2 linked regions of the Flocculibacter collagenilyticus genome follow. The protein of the gene in region 1 interacts with the protein of each later gene in a pairwise test. Links are inferred from orthologs where the notes say so. Each region holds a gene or a part of one and is shown on either strand. Other genes may lie near its edges.

The links.
Region 2: the proteins of sucA (region 1) and HUU81_RS00835 interact in binary tests that used the Escherichia coli proteins (3 or more experiments, as listed by UniProt). The link is inferred for Flocculibacter collagenilyticus from one-to-one orthologs.

What each region holds. Positions count from the first base shown.
Region 1 is NZ_CP059888.1:2,096,709-2,100,451, forward strand. Bases 113-3,523 are described here. They hold sucA (2-oxoglutarate dehydrogenase E1 component), read right to left. Parts: upstream 3,136-3,523; coding sequence 313-3,135; downstream 113-312. Other genes in these bases: odhB (2-oxoglutarate dehydrogenase complex dihydrolipoyllysine-residue succinyltransferase), read right to left, coding at 113-295; HUU81_RS09315 (succinate dehydrogenase iron-sulfur subunit), read right to left, coding at 3,220-3,523. Also shown: more of odhB, read right to left, coding at 1-112; more of HUU81_RS09315, read right to left, coding at 3,524-3,743. UniProt on the Escherichia coli protein: E1 component of the 2-oxoglutarate dehydrogenase (OGDH) complex which catalyzes the decarboxylation of 2-oxoglutarate, the first step in the conversion of 2-oxoglutarate to succinyl-CoA and CO(2).
Region 2 is NZ_CP059888.1:177,860-181,148, reverse strand. The notes cover bases 285-3,241. They hold HUU81_RS00835 (ABC transporter ATP-binding protein), read left to right. Parts: upstream 285-783; coding sequence 784-2,700; downstream 2,701-3,241. Other genes in these bases: HUU81_RS00830 (TIGR02444 family protein), read left to right, coding at 2,721-3,241; HUU81_RS00840 (YheV family putative zinc ribbon protein), read right to left, coding at 386-601; HUU81_RS00845 (formate/nitrite transporter family protein), read left to right, coding at 285-312. In the rest of the region: more of HUU81_RS00845, read left to right, coding at 1-284; more of HUU81_RS00830, read left to right, coding at 3,242-3,248. UniProt on the Escherichia coli protein: Genetic data indicate it may be involved in ribosome assembly or function.

The sequences.
Region 1 (3,743 bases):
TAGTTTCAGCAGGCTTAGCCGCTTCAGTAGACTTGCTTGAGTCAGCTTGCGCTGAATCAGCAGCACCAATTTTAGCAATTACTTGCTCTGCCAAAACTGTAGCACCTTCATCTTCAAGAATTTCAGTAATCACACCTTCTTCCGGTGATACTACTTCAAGTACTACTTTATCTGTCTCAATATCTACCAAATTTTGATCTCGGCTTACCTTGTCACCTACGCTTACGTGCCAAGTTGCTACAGACGCATCTGCTACCGACTCTGGAAGAACTGGAACCTTGATTTCAGTTGTCATTGCTCGCTCTATCCTTTTTATACGTTCGAATTAATAATTAATGCGTCATCAATTAACGCTTGTTGTTCTTTAACATGGATCGATGTGTAACCAACAGCAGGAGCTGCAGATGCACGACGGCCCGCATATGTTAGTTTTGCCCCTTCAGGGATTGCTGCTACAAAATTATGTTGGCTACAATACCAAGCACCTTGGTTTTGTGGTTCTTCTTGGCACCACACAAAGTCTTTAACATGGCTGTACTTGCTTACAACTTCATCCATCTCTTTATGAGGGAAAGGATATAGTTGTTCAACACGAACAATAGCAACATTATTTAATTCTTTTTTACGACGATTTTCTAATAGCTCGTAATAAACTTTACCGCTACAGAATACAACGCGCTCAACATCTTTCGCATCAATATCATCTATTTCATCAATAATATTATGGTACTTACCTAGCGACAGGTCTTGCATAGATGAAGTAGCTAATGGATGCCTAAGTAAAGACTTAGGTGACATCACGATCAATGGACGGCGCATTGGTCTTAGCATTTGGCGACGAATCATATTGAACACTTGGGCTGGTGTAGAAGGCACACATACTTGCATATTGTGATCAGCACACAGCTGTAAAAAGCGCTCTAAACGAGCTGATGAATGCTCAGGACCTTGTCCTTCATAACCGTGAGGAAGTAGCATTGTTAAGCCACATAAACGCCCCCACTTTTGTTCACCAGAGCTTAAGAATTGGTCAAATACTACTTGAGCACCATTTGCAAAATCGCCAAACTGAGCTTCCCAAATTACCAGTGACGTAGGTTCAGCAGTTGCGTAACCATATTCGAAGGCAAGCACAGCCTCTTCTGAAAGAACAGAGTCATATACTTCAAACTTACCTTGTTCTTCTTGAATATGTTGTAACGGAACATAAGCGCTACCATCTTCTTGATTGTGCAAAACAGCATGACGGTGGAAGAAAGTACCACGGCCACTATCTTGGCCTGTAATACGAATGTCATGATTCTCTGCAACCAAAGATGCGTATGCTAAGTTTTCTGCAAATCCCCAATCAAGCTGCTTTTCACCATTAGCCATTTTACTACGATCATCATATATTTTCTTAACACGAGATTGTAGCTTTTGACTTTCTGGATATGAAGAAATACTCTCACCAAGTTGCTTCAGTTTTTCAACACTAATAGAACCGTCGTACTCTATGTCCCAATCGTGGCCAATATATGGAGACCAATCAACAGAGTGCTCTTCCATTGGGCGCCATTCTTCAACAACGCAGTCACCATGATCTAATTTTGCACGATAATCATCGATTAATGACTTGATTTTGCCATTGTCTAGTGCATTTTCGGCAACTAATTTGTCAGCGTAAAGCTGACGTGGCACTGGGTGCTTTTTAATGGTTTGATACATTAATGGTTGAGTTGCGTTTGGCTCATCCGCTTCGTTATGACCCCAACGTCTGTAACACACTAAATCAATTACTACGTCACGTTTAAATGTGTTTCGATAATCAACCGCTAATTGAGCAATGAACGCAACGGCTTCAGGGTCGTCCGAATTTACATGGAAGATTGGCGCCTGAACCATTTTTGCGATGTCAGTACAATATTCTGTTGAACGGGTATCTAAAGGGTTCGAAGTAGTAAAGCCTACCTGATTGTTAACAACAATTCTAACTGTTCCACCAACCTTGTATGCTCGTGTTTGAGACATATTAAAGGTTTCTTGTACTACACCTTGGCCCGCAATCGCTGAGTCGCCATGAATAGTGATAGGAAGTGCTTTTGAACCTGAATCACAGCCACGTCTATCAAGACGGGCTTTTACTGATCCCATAACTACTGGGTTAACTATTTCTAAATGAGATGGGTTAAAAGCTAATGCTAAGTGAACATTACCACCTTTGGTAGCAAAGTCAGAAGAAAAGCCTTGGTGGTATTTAACATCACCAGAGCCTAACGATTCATCATATTTGCCAGAAAACTCGTCGAACAGTTCTGATGGATTTTTACCTAGAACGTTAACCAATACGTTTAAGCGGCCACGGTGTGCCATGCCAATAACAACTTCTTTTTGGCCTTGTTCACCAGAACGCGAAATAATTTCTTTAAGCATAGGCACTAATGCGTCACCACCTTCTAACGAGAAGCGTTTCGCACCTGGAAACTTAGCACCTAAATATTTTTCAAGACCATCAGCAGCAATCAAGCCTTTTAATAACCTAGTCTTGTCTTCAGACGATAAACTATTTTTATAAGAAACACCTTCAAGGCGTTGCTGTAACCATCTTTTTTCTTCTGTAGAAGTAATGTGCATATATTCTGCACCAATAGAACCACAATATGTTTGCTGTAAAGACTGGAATAAGTCTTTCAGCTTCATTGATTCTTTACCTGCGGCATAAGAACCAACATTGAATTCTTTTTCTAAATCTTCGCGAGTTAGATCATGATATTCTAATTCAAGATCGCGAACTTTAGTTCTTTGCCATAATCCAAGCGGATCAAGTTTCGCGTTTTGGTGACCGCGAAAACGAAAGGCATTTATTAATTGTAAAACTTTTACTTGTTTGGTGTCAGCTGCACTTGAGGTAGCGACCGTAATAGCCTGCTTATATTTGTTCTTTGCTAACTCTTTAAATTGATCGCGTATCTCAGAATGTTTTCGTTCAACGTCAACTCCATCGACCTTTGGTAAATTGTCAAACAGTTCACGCCATTCTTCTGAAACGCTAGTAGGATCTTCGAGATAGGATTCGTAGACATCTTCTACATAAGCCATGCTACCGCCGCTCATCTGAGAAGATTTGAACCACTCCTTCATTGTGCCTTCGTGCATTAATGTCGCCCTTTTTAAGCGCTGATTATTATTAAACAAAAACTCAAAAGCCCAGCTATTTTCACTGGGCTAAAGAACTATATATTAAACCGAGCGGTTTAATAACATTGATTTGATATGACCAATAGCTTTAGTTGGGTTCAAGCCTTTAGGACATACGTTTACACAGTTCATGATACCGTGACAACGGAATACGCTAAATGCATCATCTAAGTCATTTAAACGTTGTTCAGTAGCGGTATCGCGGCTGTCTGCTAAAAATCTGTACGCATGCAATAGACCAGCTGGACCAATAAACTTATCAGGATTCCACCAGAATGAAGGGCATGATGTTGAGCAACATGCACACAATATACATTCATATAATCCGTCAAGTTTTGCACGCTCTTCAGGAGTTTGCGTGTATTCACGAGCTGGAGGCTGCGTGTCTTCATTGATTAAGAACGGCTTAACTTTCTCGTACTGAGTGAAGAATTGCGTCATATCAACAACTAGGTCACGAATTACAGGTAAACCCGGTAGTGGTCTAATGACAATAGTACCCTTTCCTAACGCTGAAAGAGGAGTAATACATGCTAGGCCATTTTTACCGTTCATGTTTACACCAT
Region 2 (3,289 bases), 1.9 Mb from region 1 along the record:
GCAGGCTGGCTAATGGCGTTAGGCGCTTGGATAGTGTTGTCTACTCACTCTACATTAAGCCAAATTGTGTCAATCTACATTGTTACGTTTTTGATTGGTATTGGTGGTTTACATCACTCTATTGCAGGCTCAATTGAAATGATCGTTGGCTACTTAATCAGTGACGAATTCACTTTAGTGCAAGCAGTGTCATTTATTGGTCACGCTTTACTCGGCAATATGATTGGCGGTAGTTTGTTTGTGGCTGTGCTGAATTATGGTCATATTCGACATTCTCAACGTAGTGGCCGTAACACCACGAAAATGGGATAGCAACCTTAGTAGAAAGTCGTGCGTGGCTTTGTCACTTACCCAAATGACAAAGCCACACTAAAACGAGTACTTATTATTCTGGTTTAAACACACCAATAACCTGTTCAAACTGCCTAGTGGCGGCAGACACGGTATCATCAGGCTGTACCATGCTATGCCCACATGCAACACAGGTGACTTTCTCTACATTATTCTCTAAATATAGCTGCATGGTATCCATTTTTTTGCATTCTGGGCACACCGCACCAGCTATAAAACGTTTCTTTTTCAGCGTACTCTTTTCACTCATTTTCTTGCCCATTATGCTACTTAAATCGAGTGAACCATTCGCGGCTCACATTCTTACTCATTAATTTTACCTGTTCCTCCTCTTCGATAACAGCGTAATGTATCAATAGCATTCAACCATGGGCTGGGCTAAAATGCTCATCGCACAACCACTTCTAATGCAAGTAAGAGACGTAAACAAGTATGATCCAGCTTTCCAATGTTCAATTATTACGCGGTGTAAACACACTTCTTTCCGATGCCAGCGCGACCATTTATCCTGGCCATAAAGTTGGGTTAACTGGCGCAAATGGTTGTGGTAAATCCAGTTTATTTGCACTTGTTCGCGGTGAAATTAGCTTGGATCAAGGCGAGTGTAACTATCCTAATGATTGGAAAATAGCCTCGGTTAAACAAGAAACCCCCGCATTAGAAAAACCAGCCATTGAATATGTGATTGACGGCGATGTGGAATATCGCACAATTCAACAAGCACTGATTGAGGCAGAACAGGCTGACAATGGTGAGAAAATTGCTCACCTTCACCATCAGCTGGACGCCATGAATGCTTATAGCATTAACGCCCGAGCGGGTGAGTTATTACATGGTTTGGGGTTTACAACAGCACAATTAGATCAACCTGTAAAAAGTTTTAGTGGTGGTTGGCGCATGCGCCTGAATCTTGCTCAAGCCCTTATATGTCGCTCCGACTTACTCTTACTGGATGAGCCTACTAACCACTTAGATTTAGATGCCGTGTTTTGGCTAGAACGCTGGTTAAAACAATACCCGGGCACACTGATTTTAATCTCTCACGATCGCGACTTTTTAGATACCGTAGTCAATCAGATTATCCATATCGAAAATCAAACACTAAACAGCTATACCGGTAACTACACAAGCTTCGAACGCCAACGTATTGAAAAACTTGCACAACAACAGTCAATGTATGAAAAGCAAGAAAAGCAAAAAGCACATTTACAAAAGTTTGTTGATCGTTTTCGCGCCAAAGCCAGCAAAGCCAAACAAGCACAAAGTCGTTTAAAAGCATTAGAGCGCATGGAAGATTTGGCGCCTGCTCATGTGGACTCCCCGTTTCAATTTGACTTCTTCACTCCGCCACAACTGCCTAATCCATTAGTTTATATGGAGCGAATGCAAGCGGGTTATCCAACCAAGACCATTTTAGAGAATATTAAACTTAACCTAGTGCCTGGCAGCAGAATAGGATTATTAGGACGAAATGGGGCTGGTAAATCAACCTTTATTAAAACCTTAGCGGGCGAGCTAAAACCACTGGGTGGATTGTATGAAACCAGTAATGGCTTAGCAATTGGTTACTTTGCGCAGCATCAATTAGAATTTTTGCGTTCTGACGAAACACCACTGCAACACATGCAGCACTTGGCTCCCGACGTGTTAGAGCAACAATTACGCGATCATCTAGGTCGCTTTGGCTTTAGTGGTGACAATGCCACCAGCAAAGTTGCTCCTTTCTCCGGCGGCGAGAAAGCCCGTTTAGTACTAGCAATGATTGTTTATCAAAAGCCTAACCTACTCTTACTGGATGAACCTACTAACCATTTAGATTTAGAAATGCGCCATGCCCTTGCTATGGCACTACAAGCCTTTGAAGGTGCAATGGTGATTGTATCGCACGACCGTCACTTGTTAAAAACCACCACTGACGAATTTTACTTAGTGGCAGATGGCAGCGTAACGGCATTTAATGGCGATCTCGACGATTATCATCAGTGGTTAACCGAAGCTAATAAAGCAGAAGCGGCCGCCATATCAACAAAACCAAGTTCAGAGCACTCTGCGGTTAATCGCAAAGATAAAAAGCGTAAAGAAGCTGAGTTTAGACAACAAACCAAACCCTTACGACAACAAGTAGAAAAACTCGATAAGCAGTTAGAGAAGCTAAACCAAGAAAAGCATACCCTTGAATTGTCGCTTAGTGATAATGCATTGTACGACGACTCAAACAAAGATAAATTAAAACAATTACTTGAACAACAAGCTAAACTAGTTATTACATTGGAAGAAACTGAAGAATTGTGGATGGAAGCCAGCGAAGCATTAGAGCTAAAACAACAAGCATTTGATGCTGATAACTAGCTAATACCATAGGAGCAGCTATGTCACTACCCCATCGCGATCTTGCCACCGAAGAATTGTGGGTATTTTCATTACTAATTTATTCAAAAGCAAACGTCAAAGAGATTTGCTTATATTGGCAAGACAAGTTCGGCGCCAATGTGAATATTATGCTGCTGCTATTATGGTGCGATGCGCAACAAGTAACGTTAACCGAGCAACACATTAAACGGCTGCAAAAAGTGATTGCGCACTGGAATGAAAATTACACAACTAGACTAAGAGCACTTCGGATCAGTGCCGCAGCTGAAAAACTGCCTAAAGCGGCTGCTGATAAAATCAAAAAAAGTCTGCTTTCCGCAGAACTCGAATTAGAGCGGGTTGAACAAGCAATGCTAACAGCAACGCTATATCAATTAGACTCACTGACTGAAGCAAACTCAACAAAAACGGCCGCTGCACAAAAAGGTAATTTATATACCTATATTGCGCTGCTCACCCCAACGCCTTATGCGGCACATTTAAAGCAAATTCATGATCTAAATCAAATAGTAGAGCAACTAGGTTAACCAGCTAGCGCATTCTTTGATCTATGTCATAGAACATATCC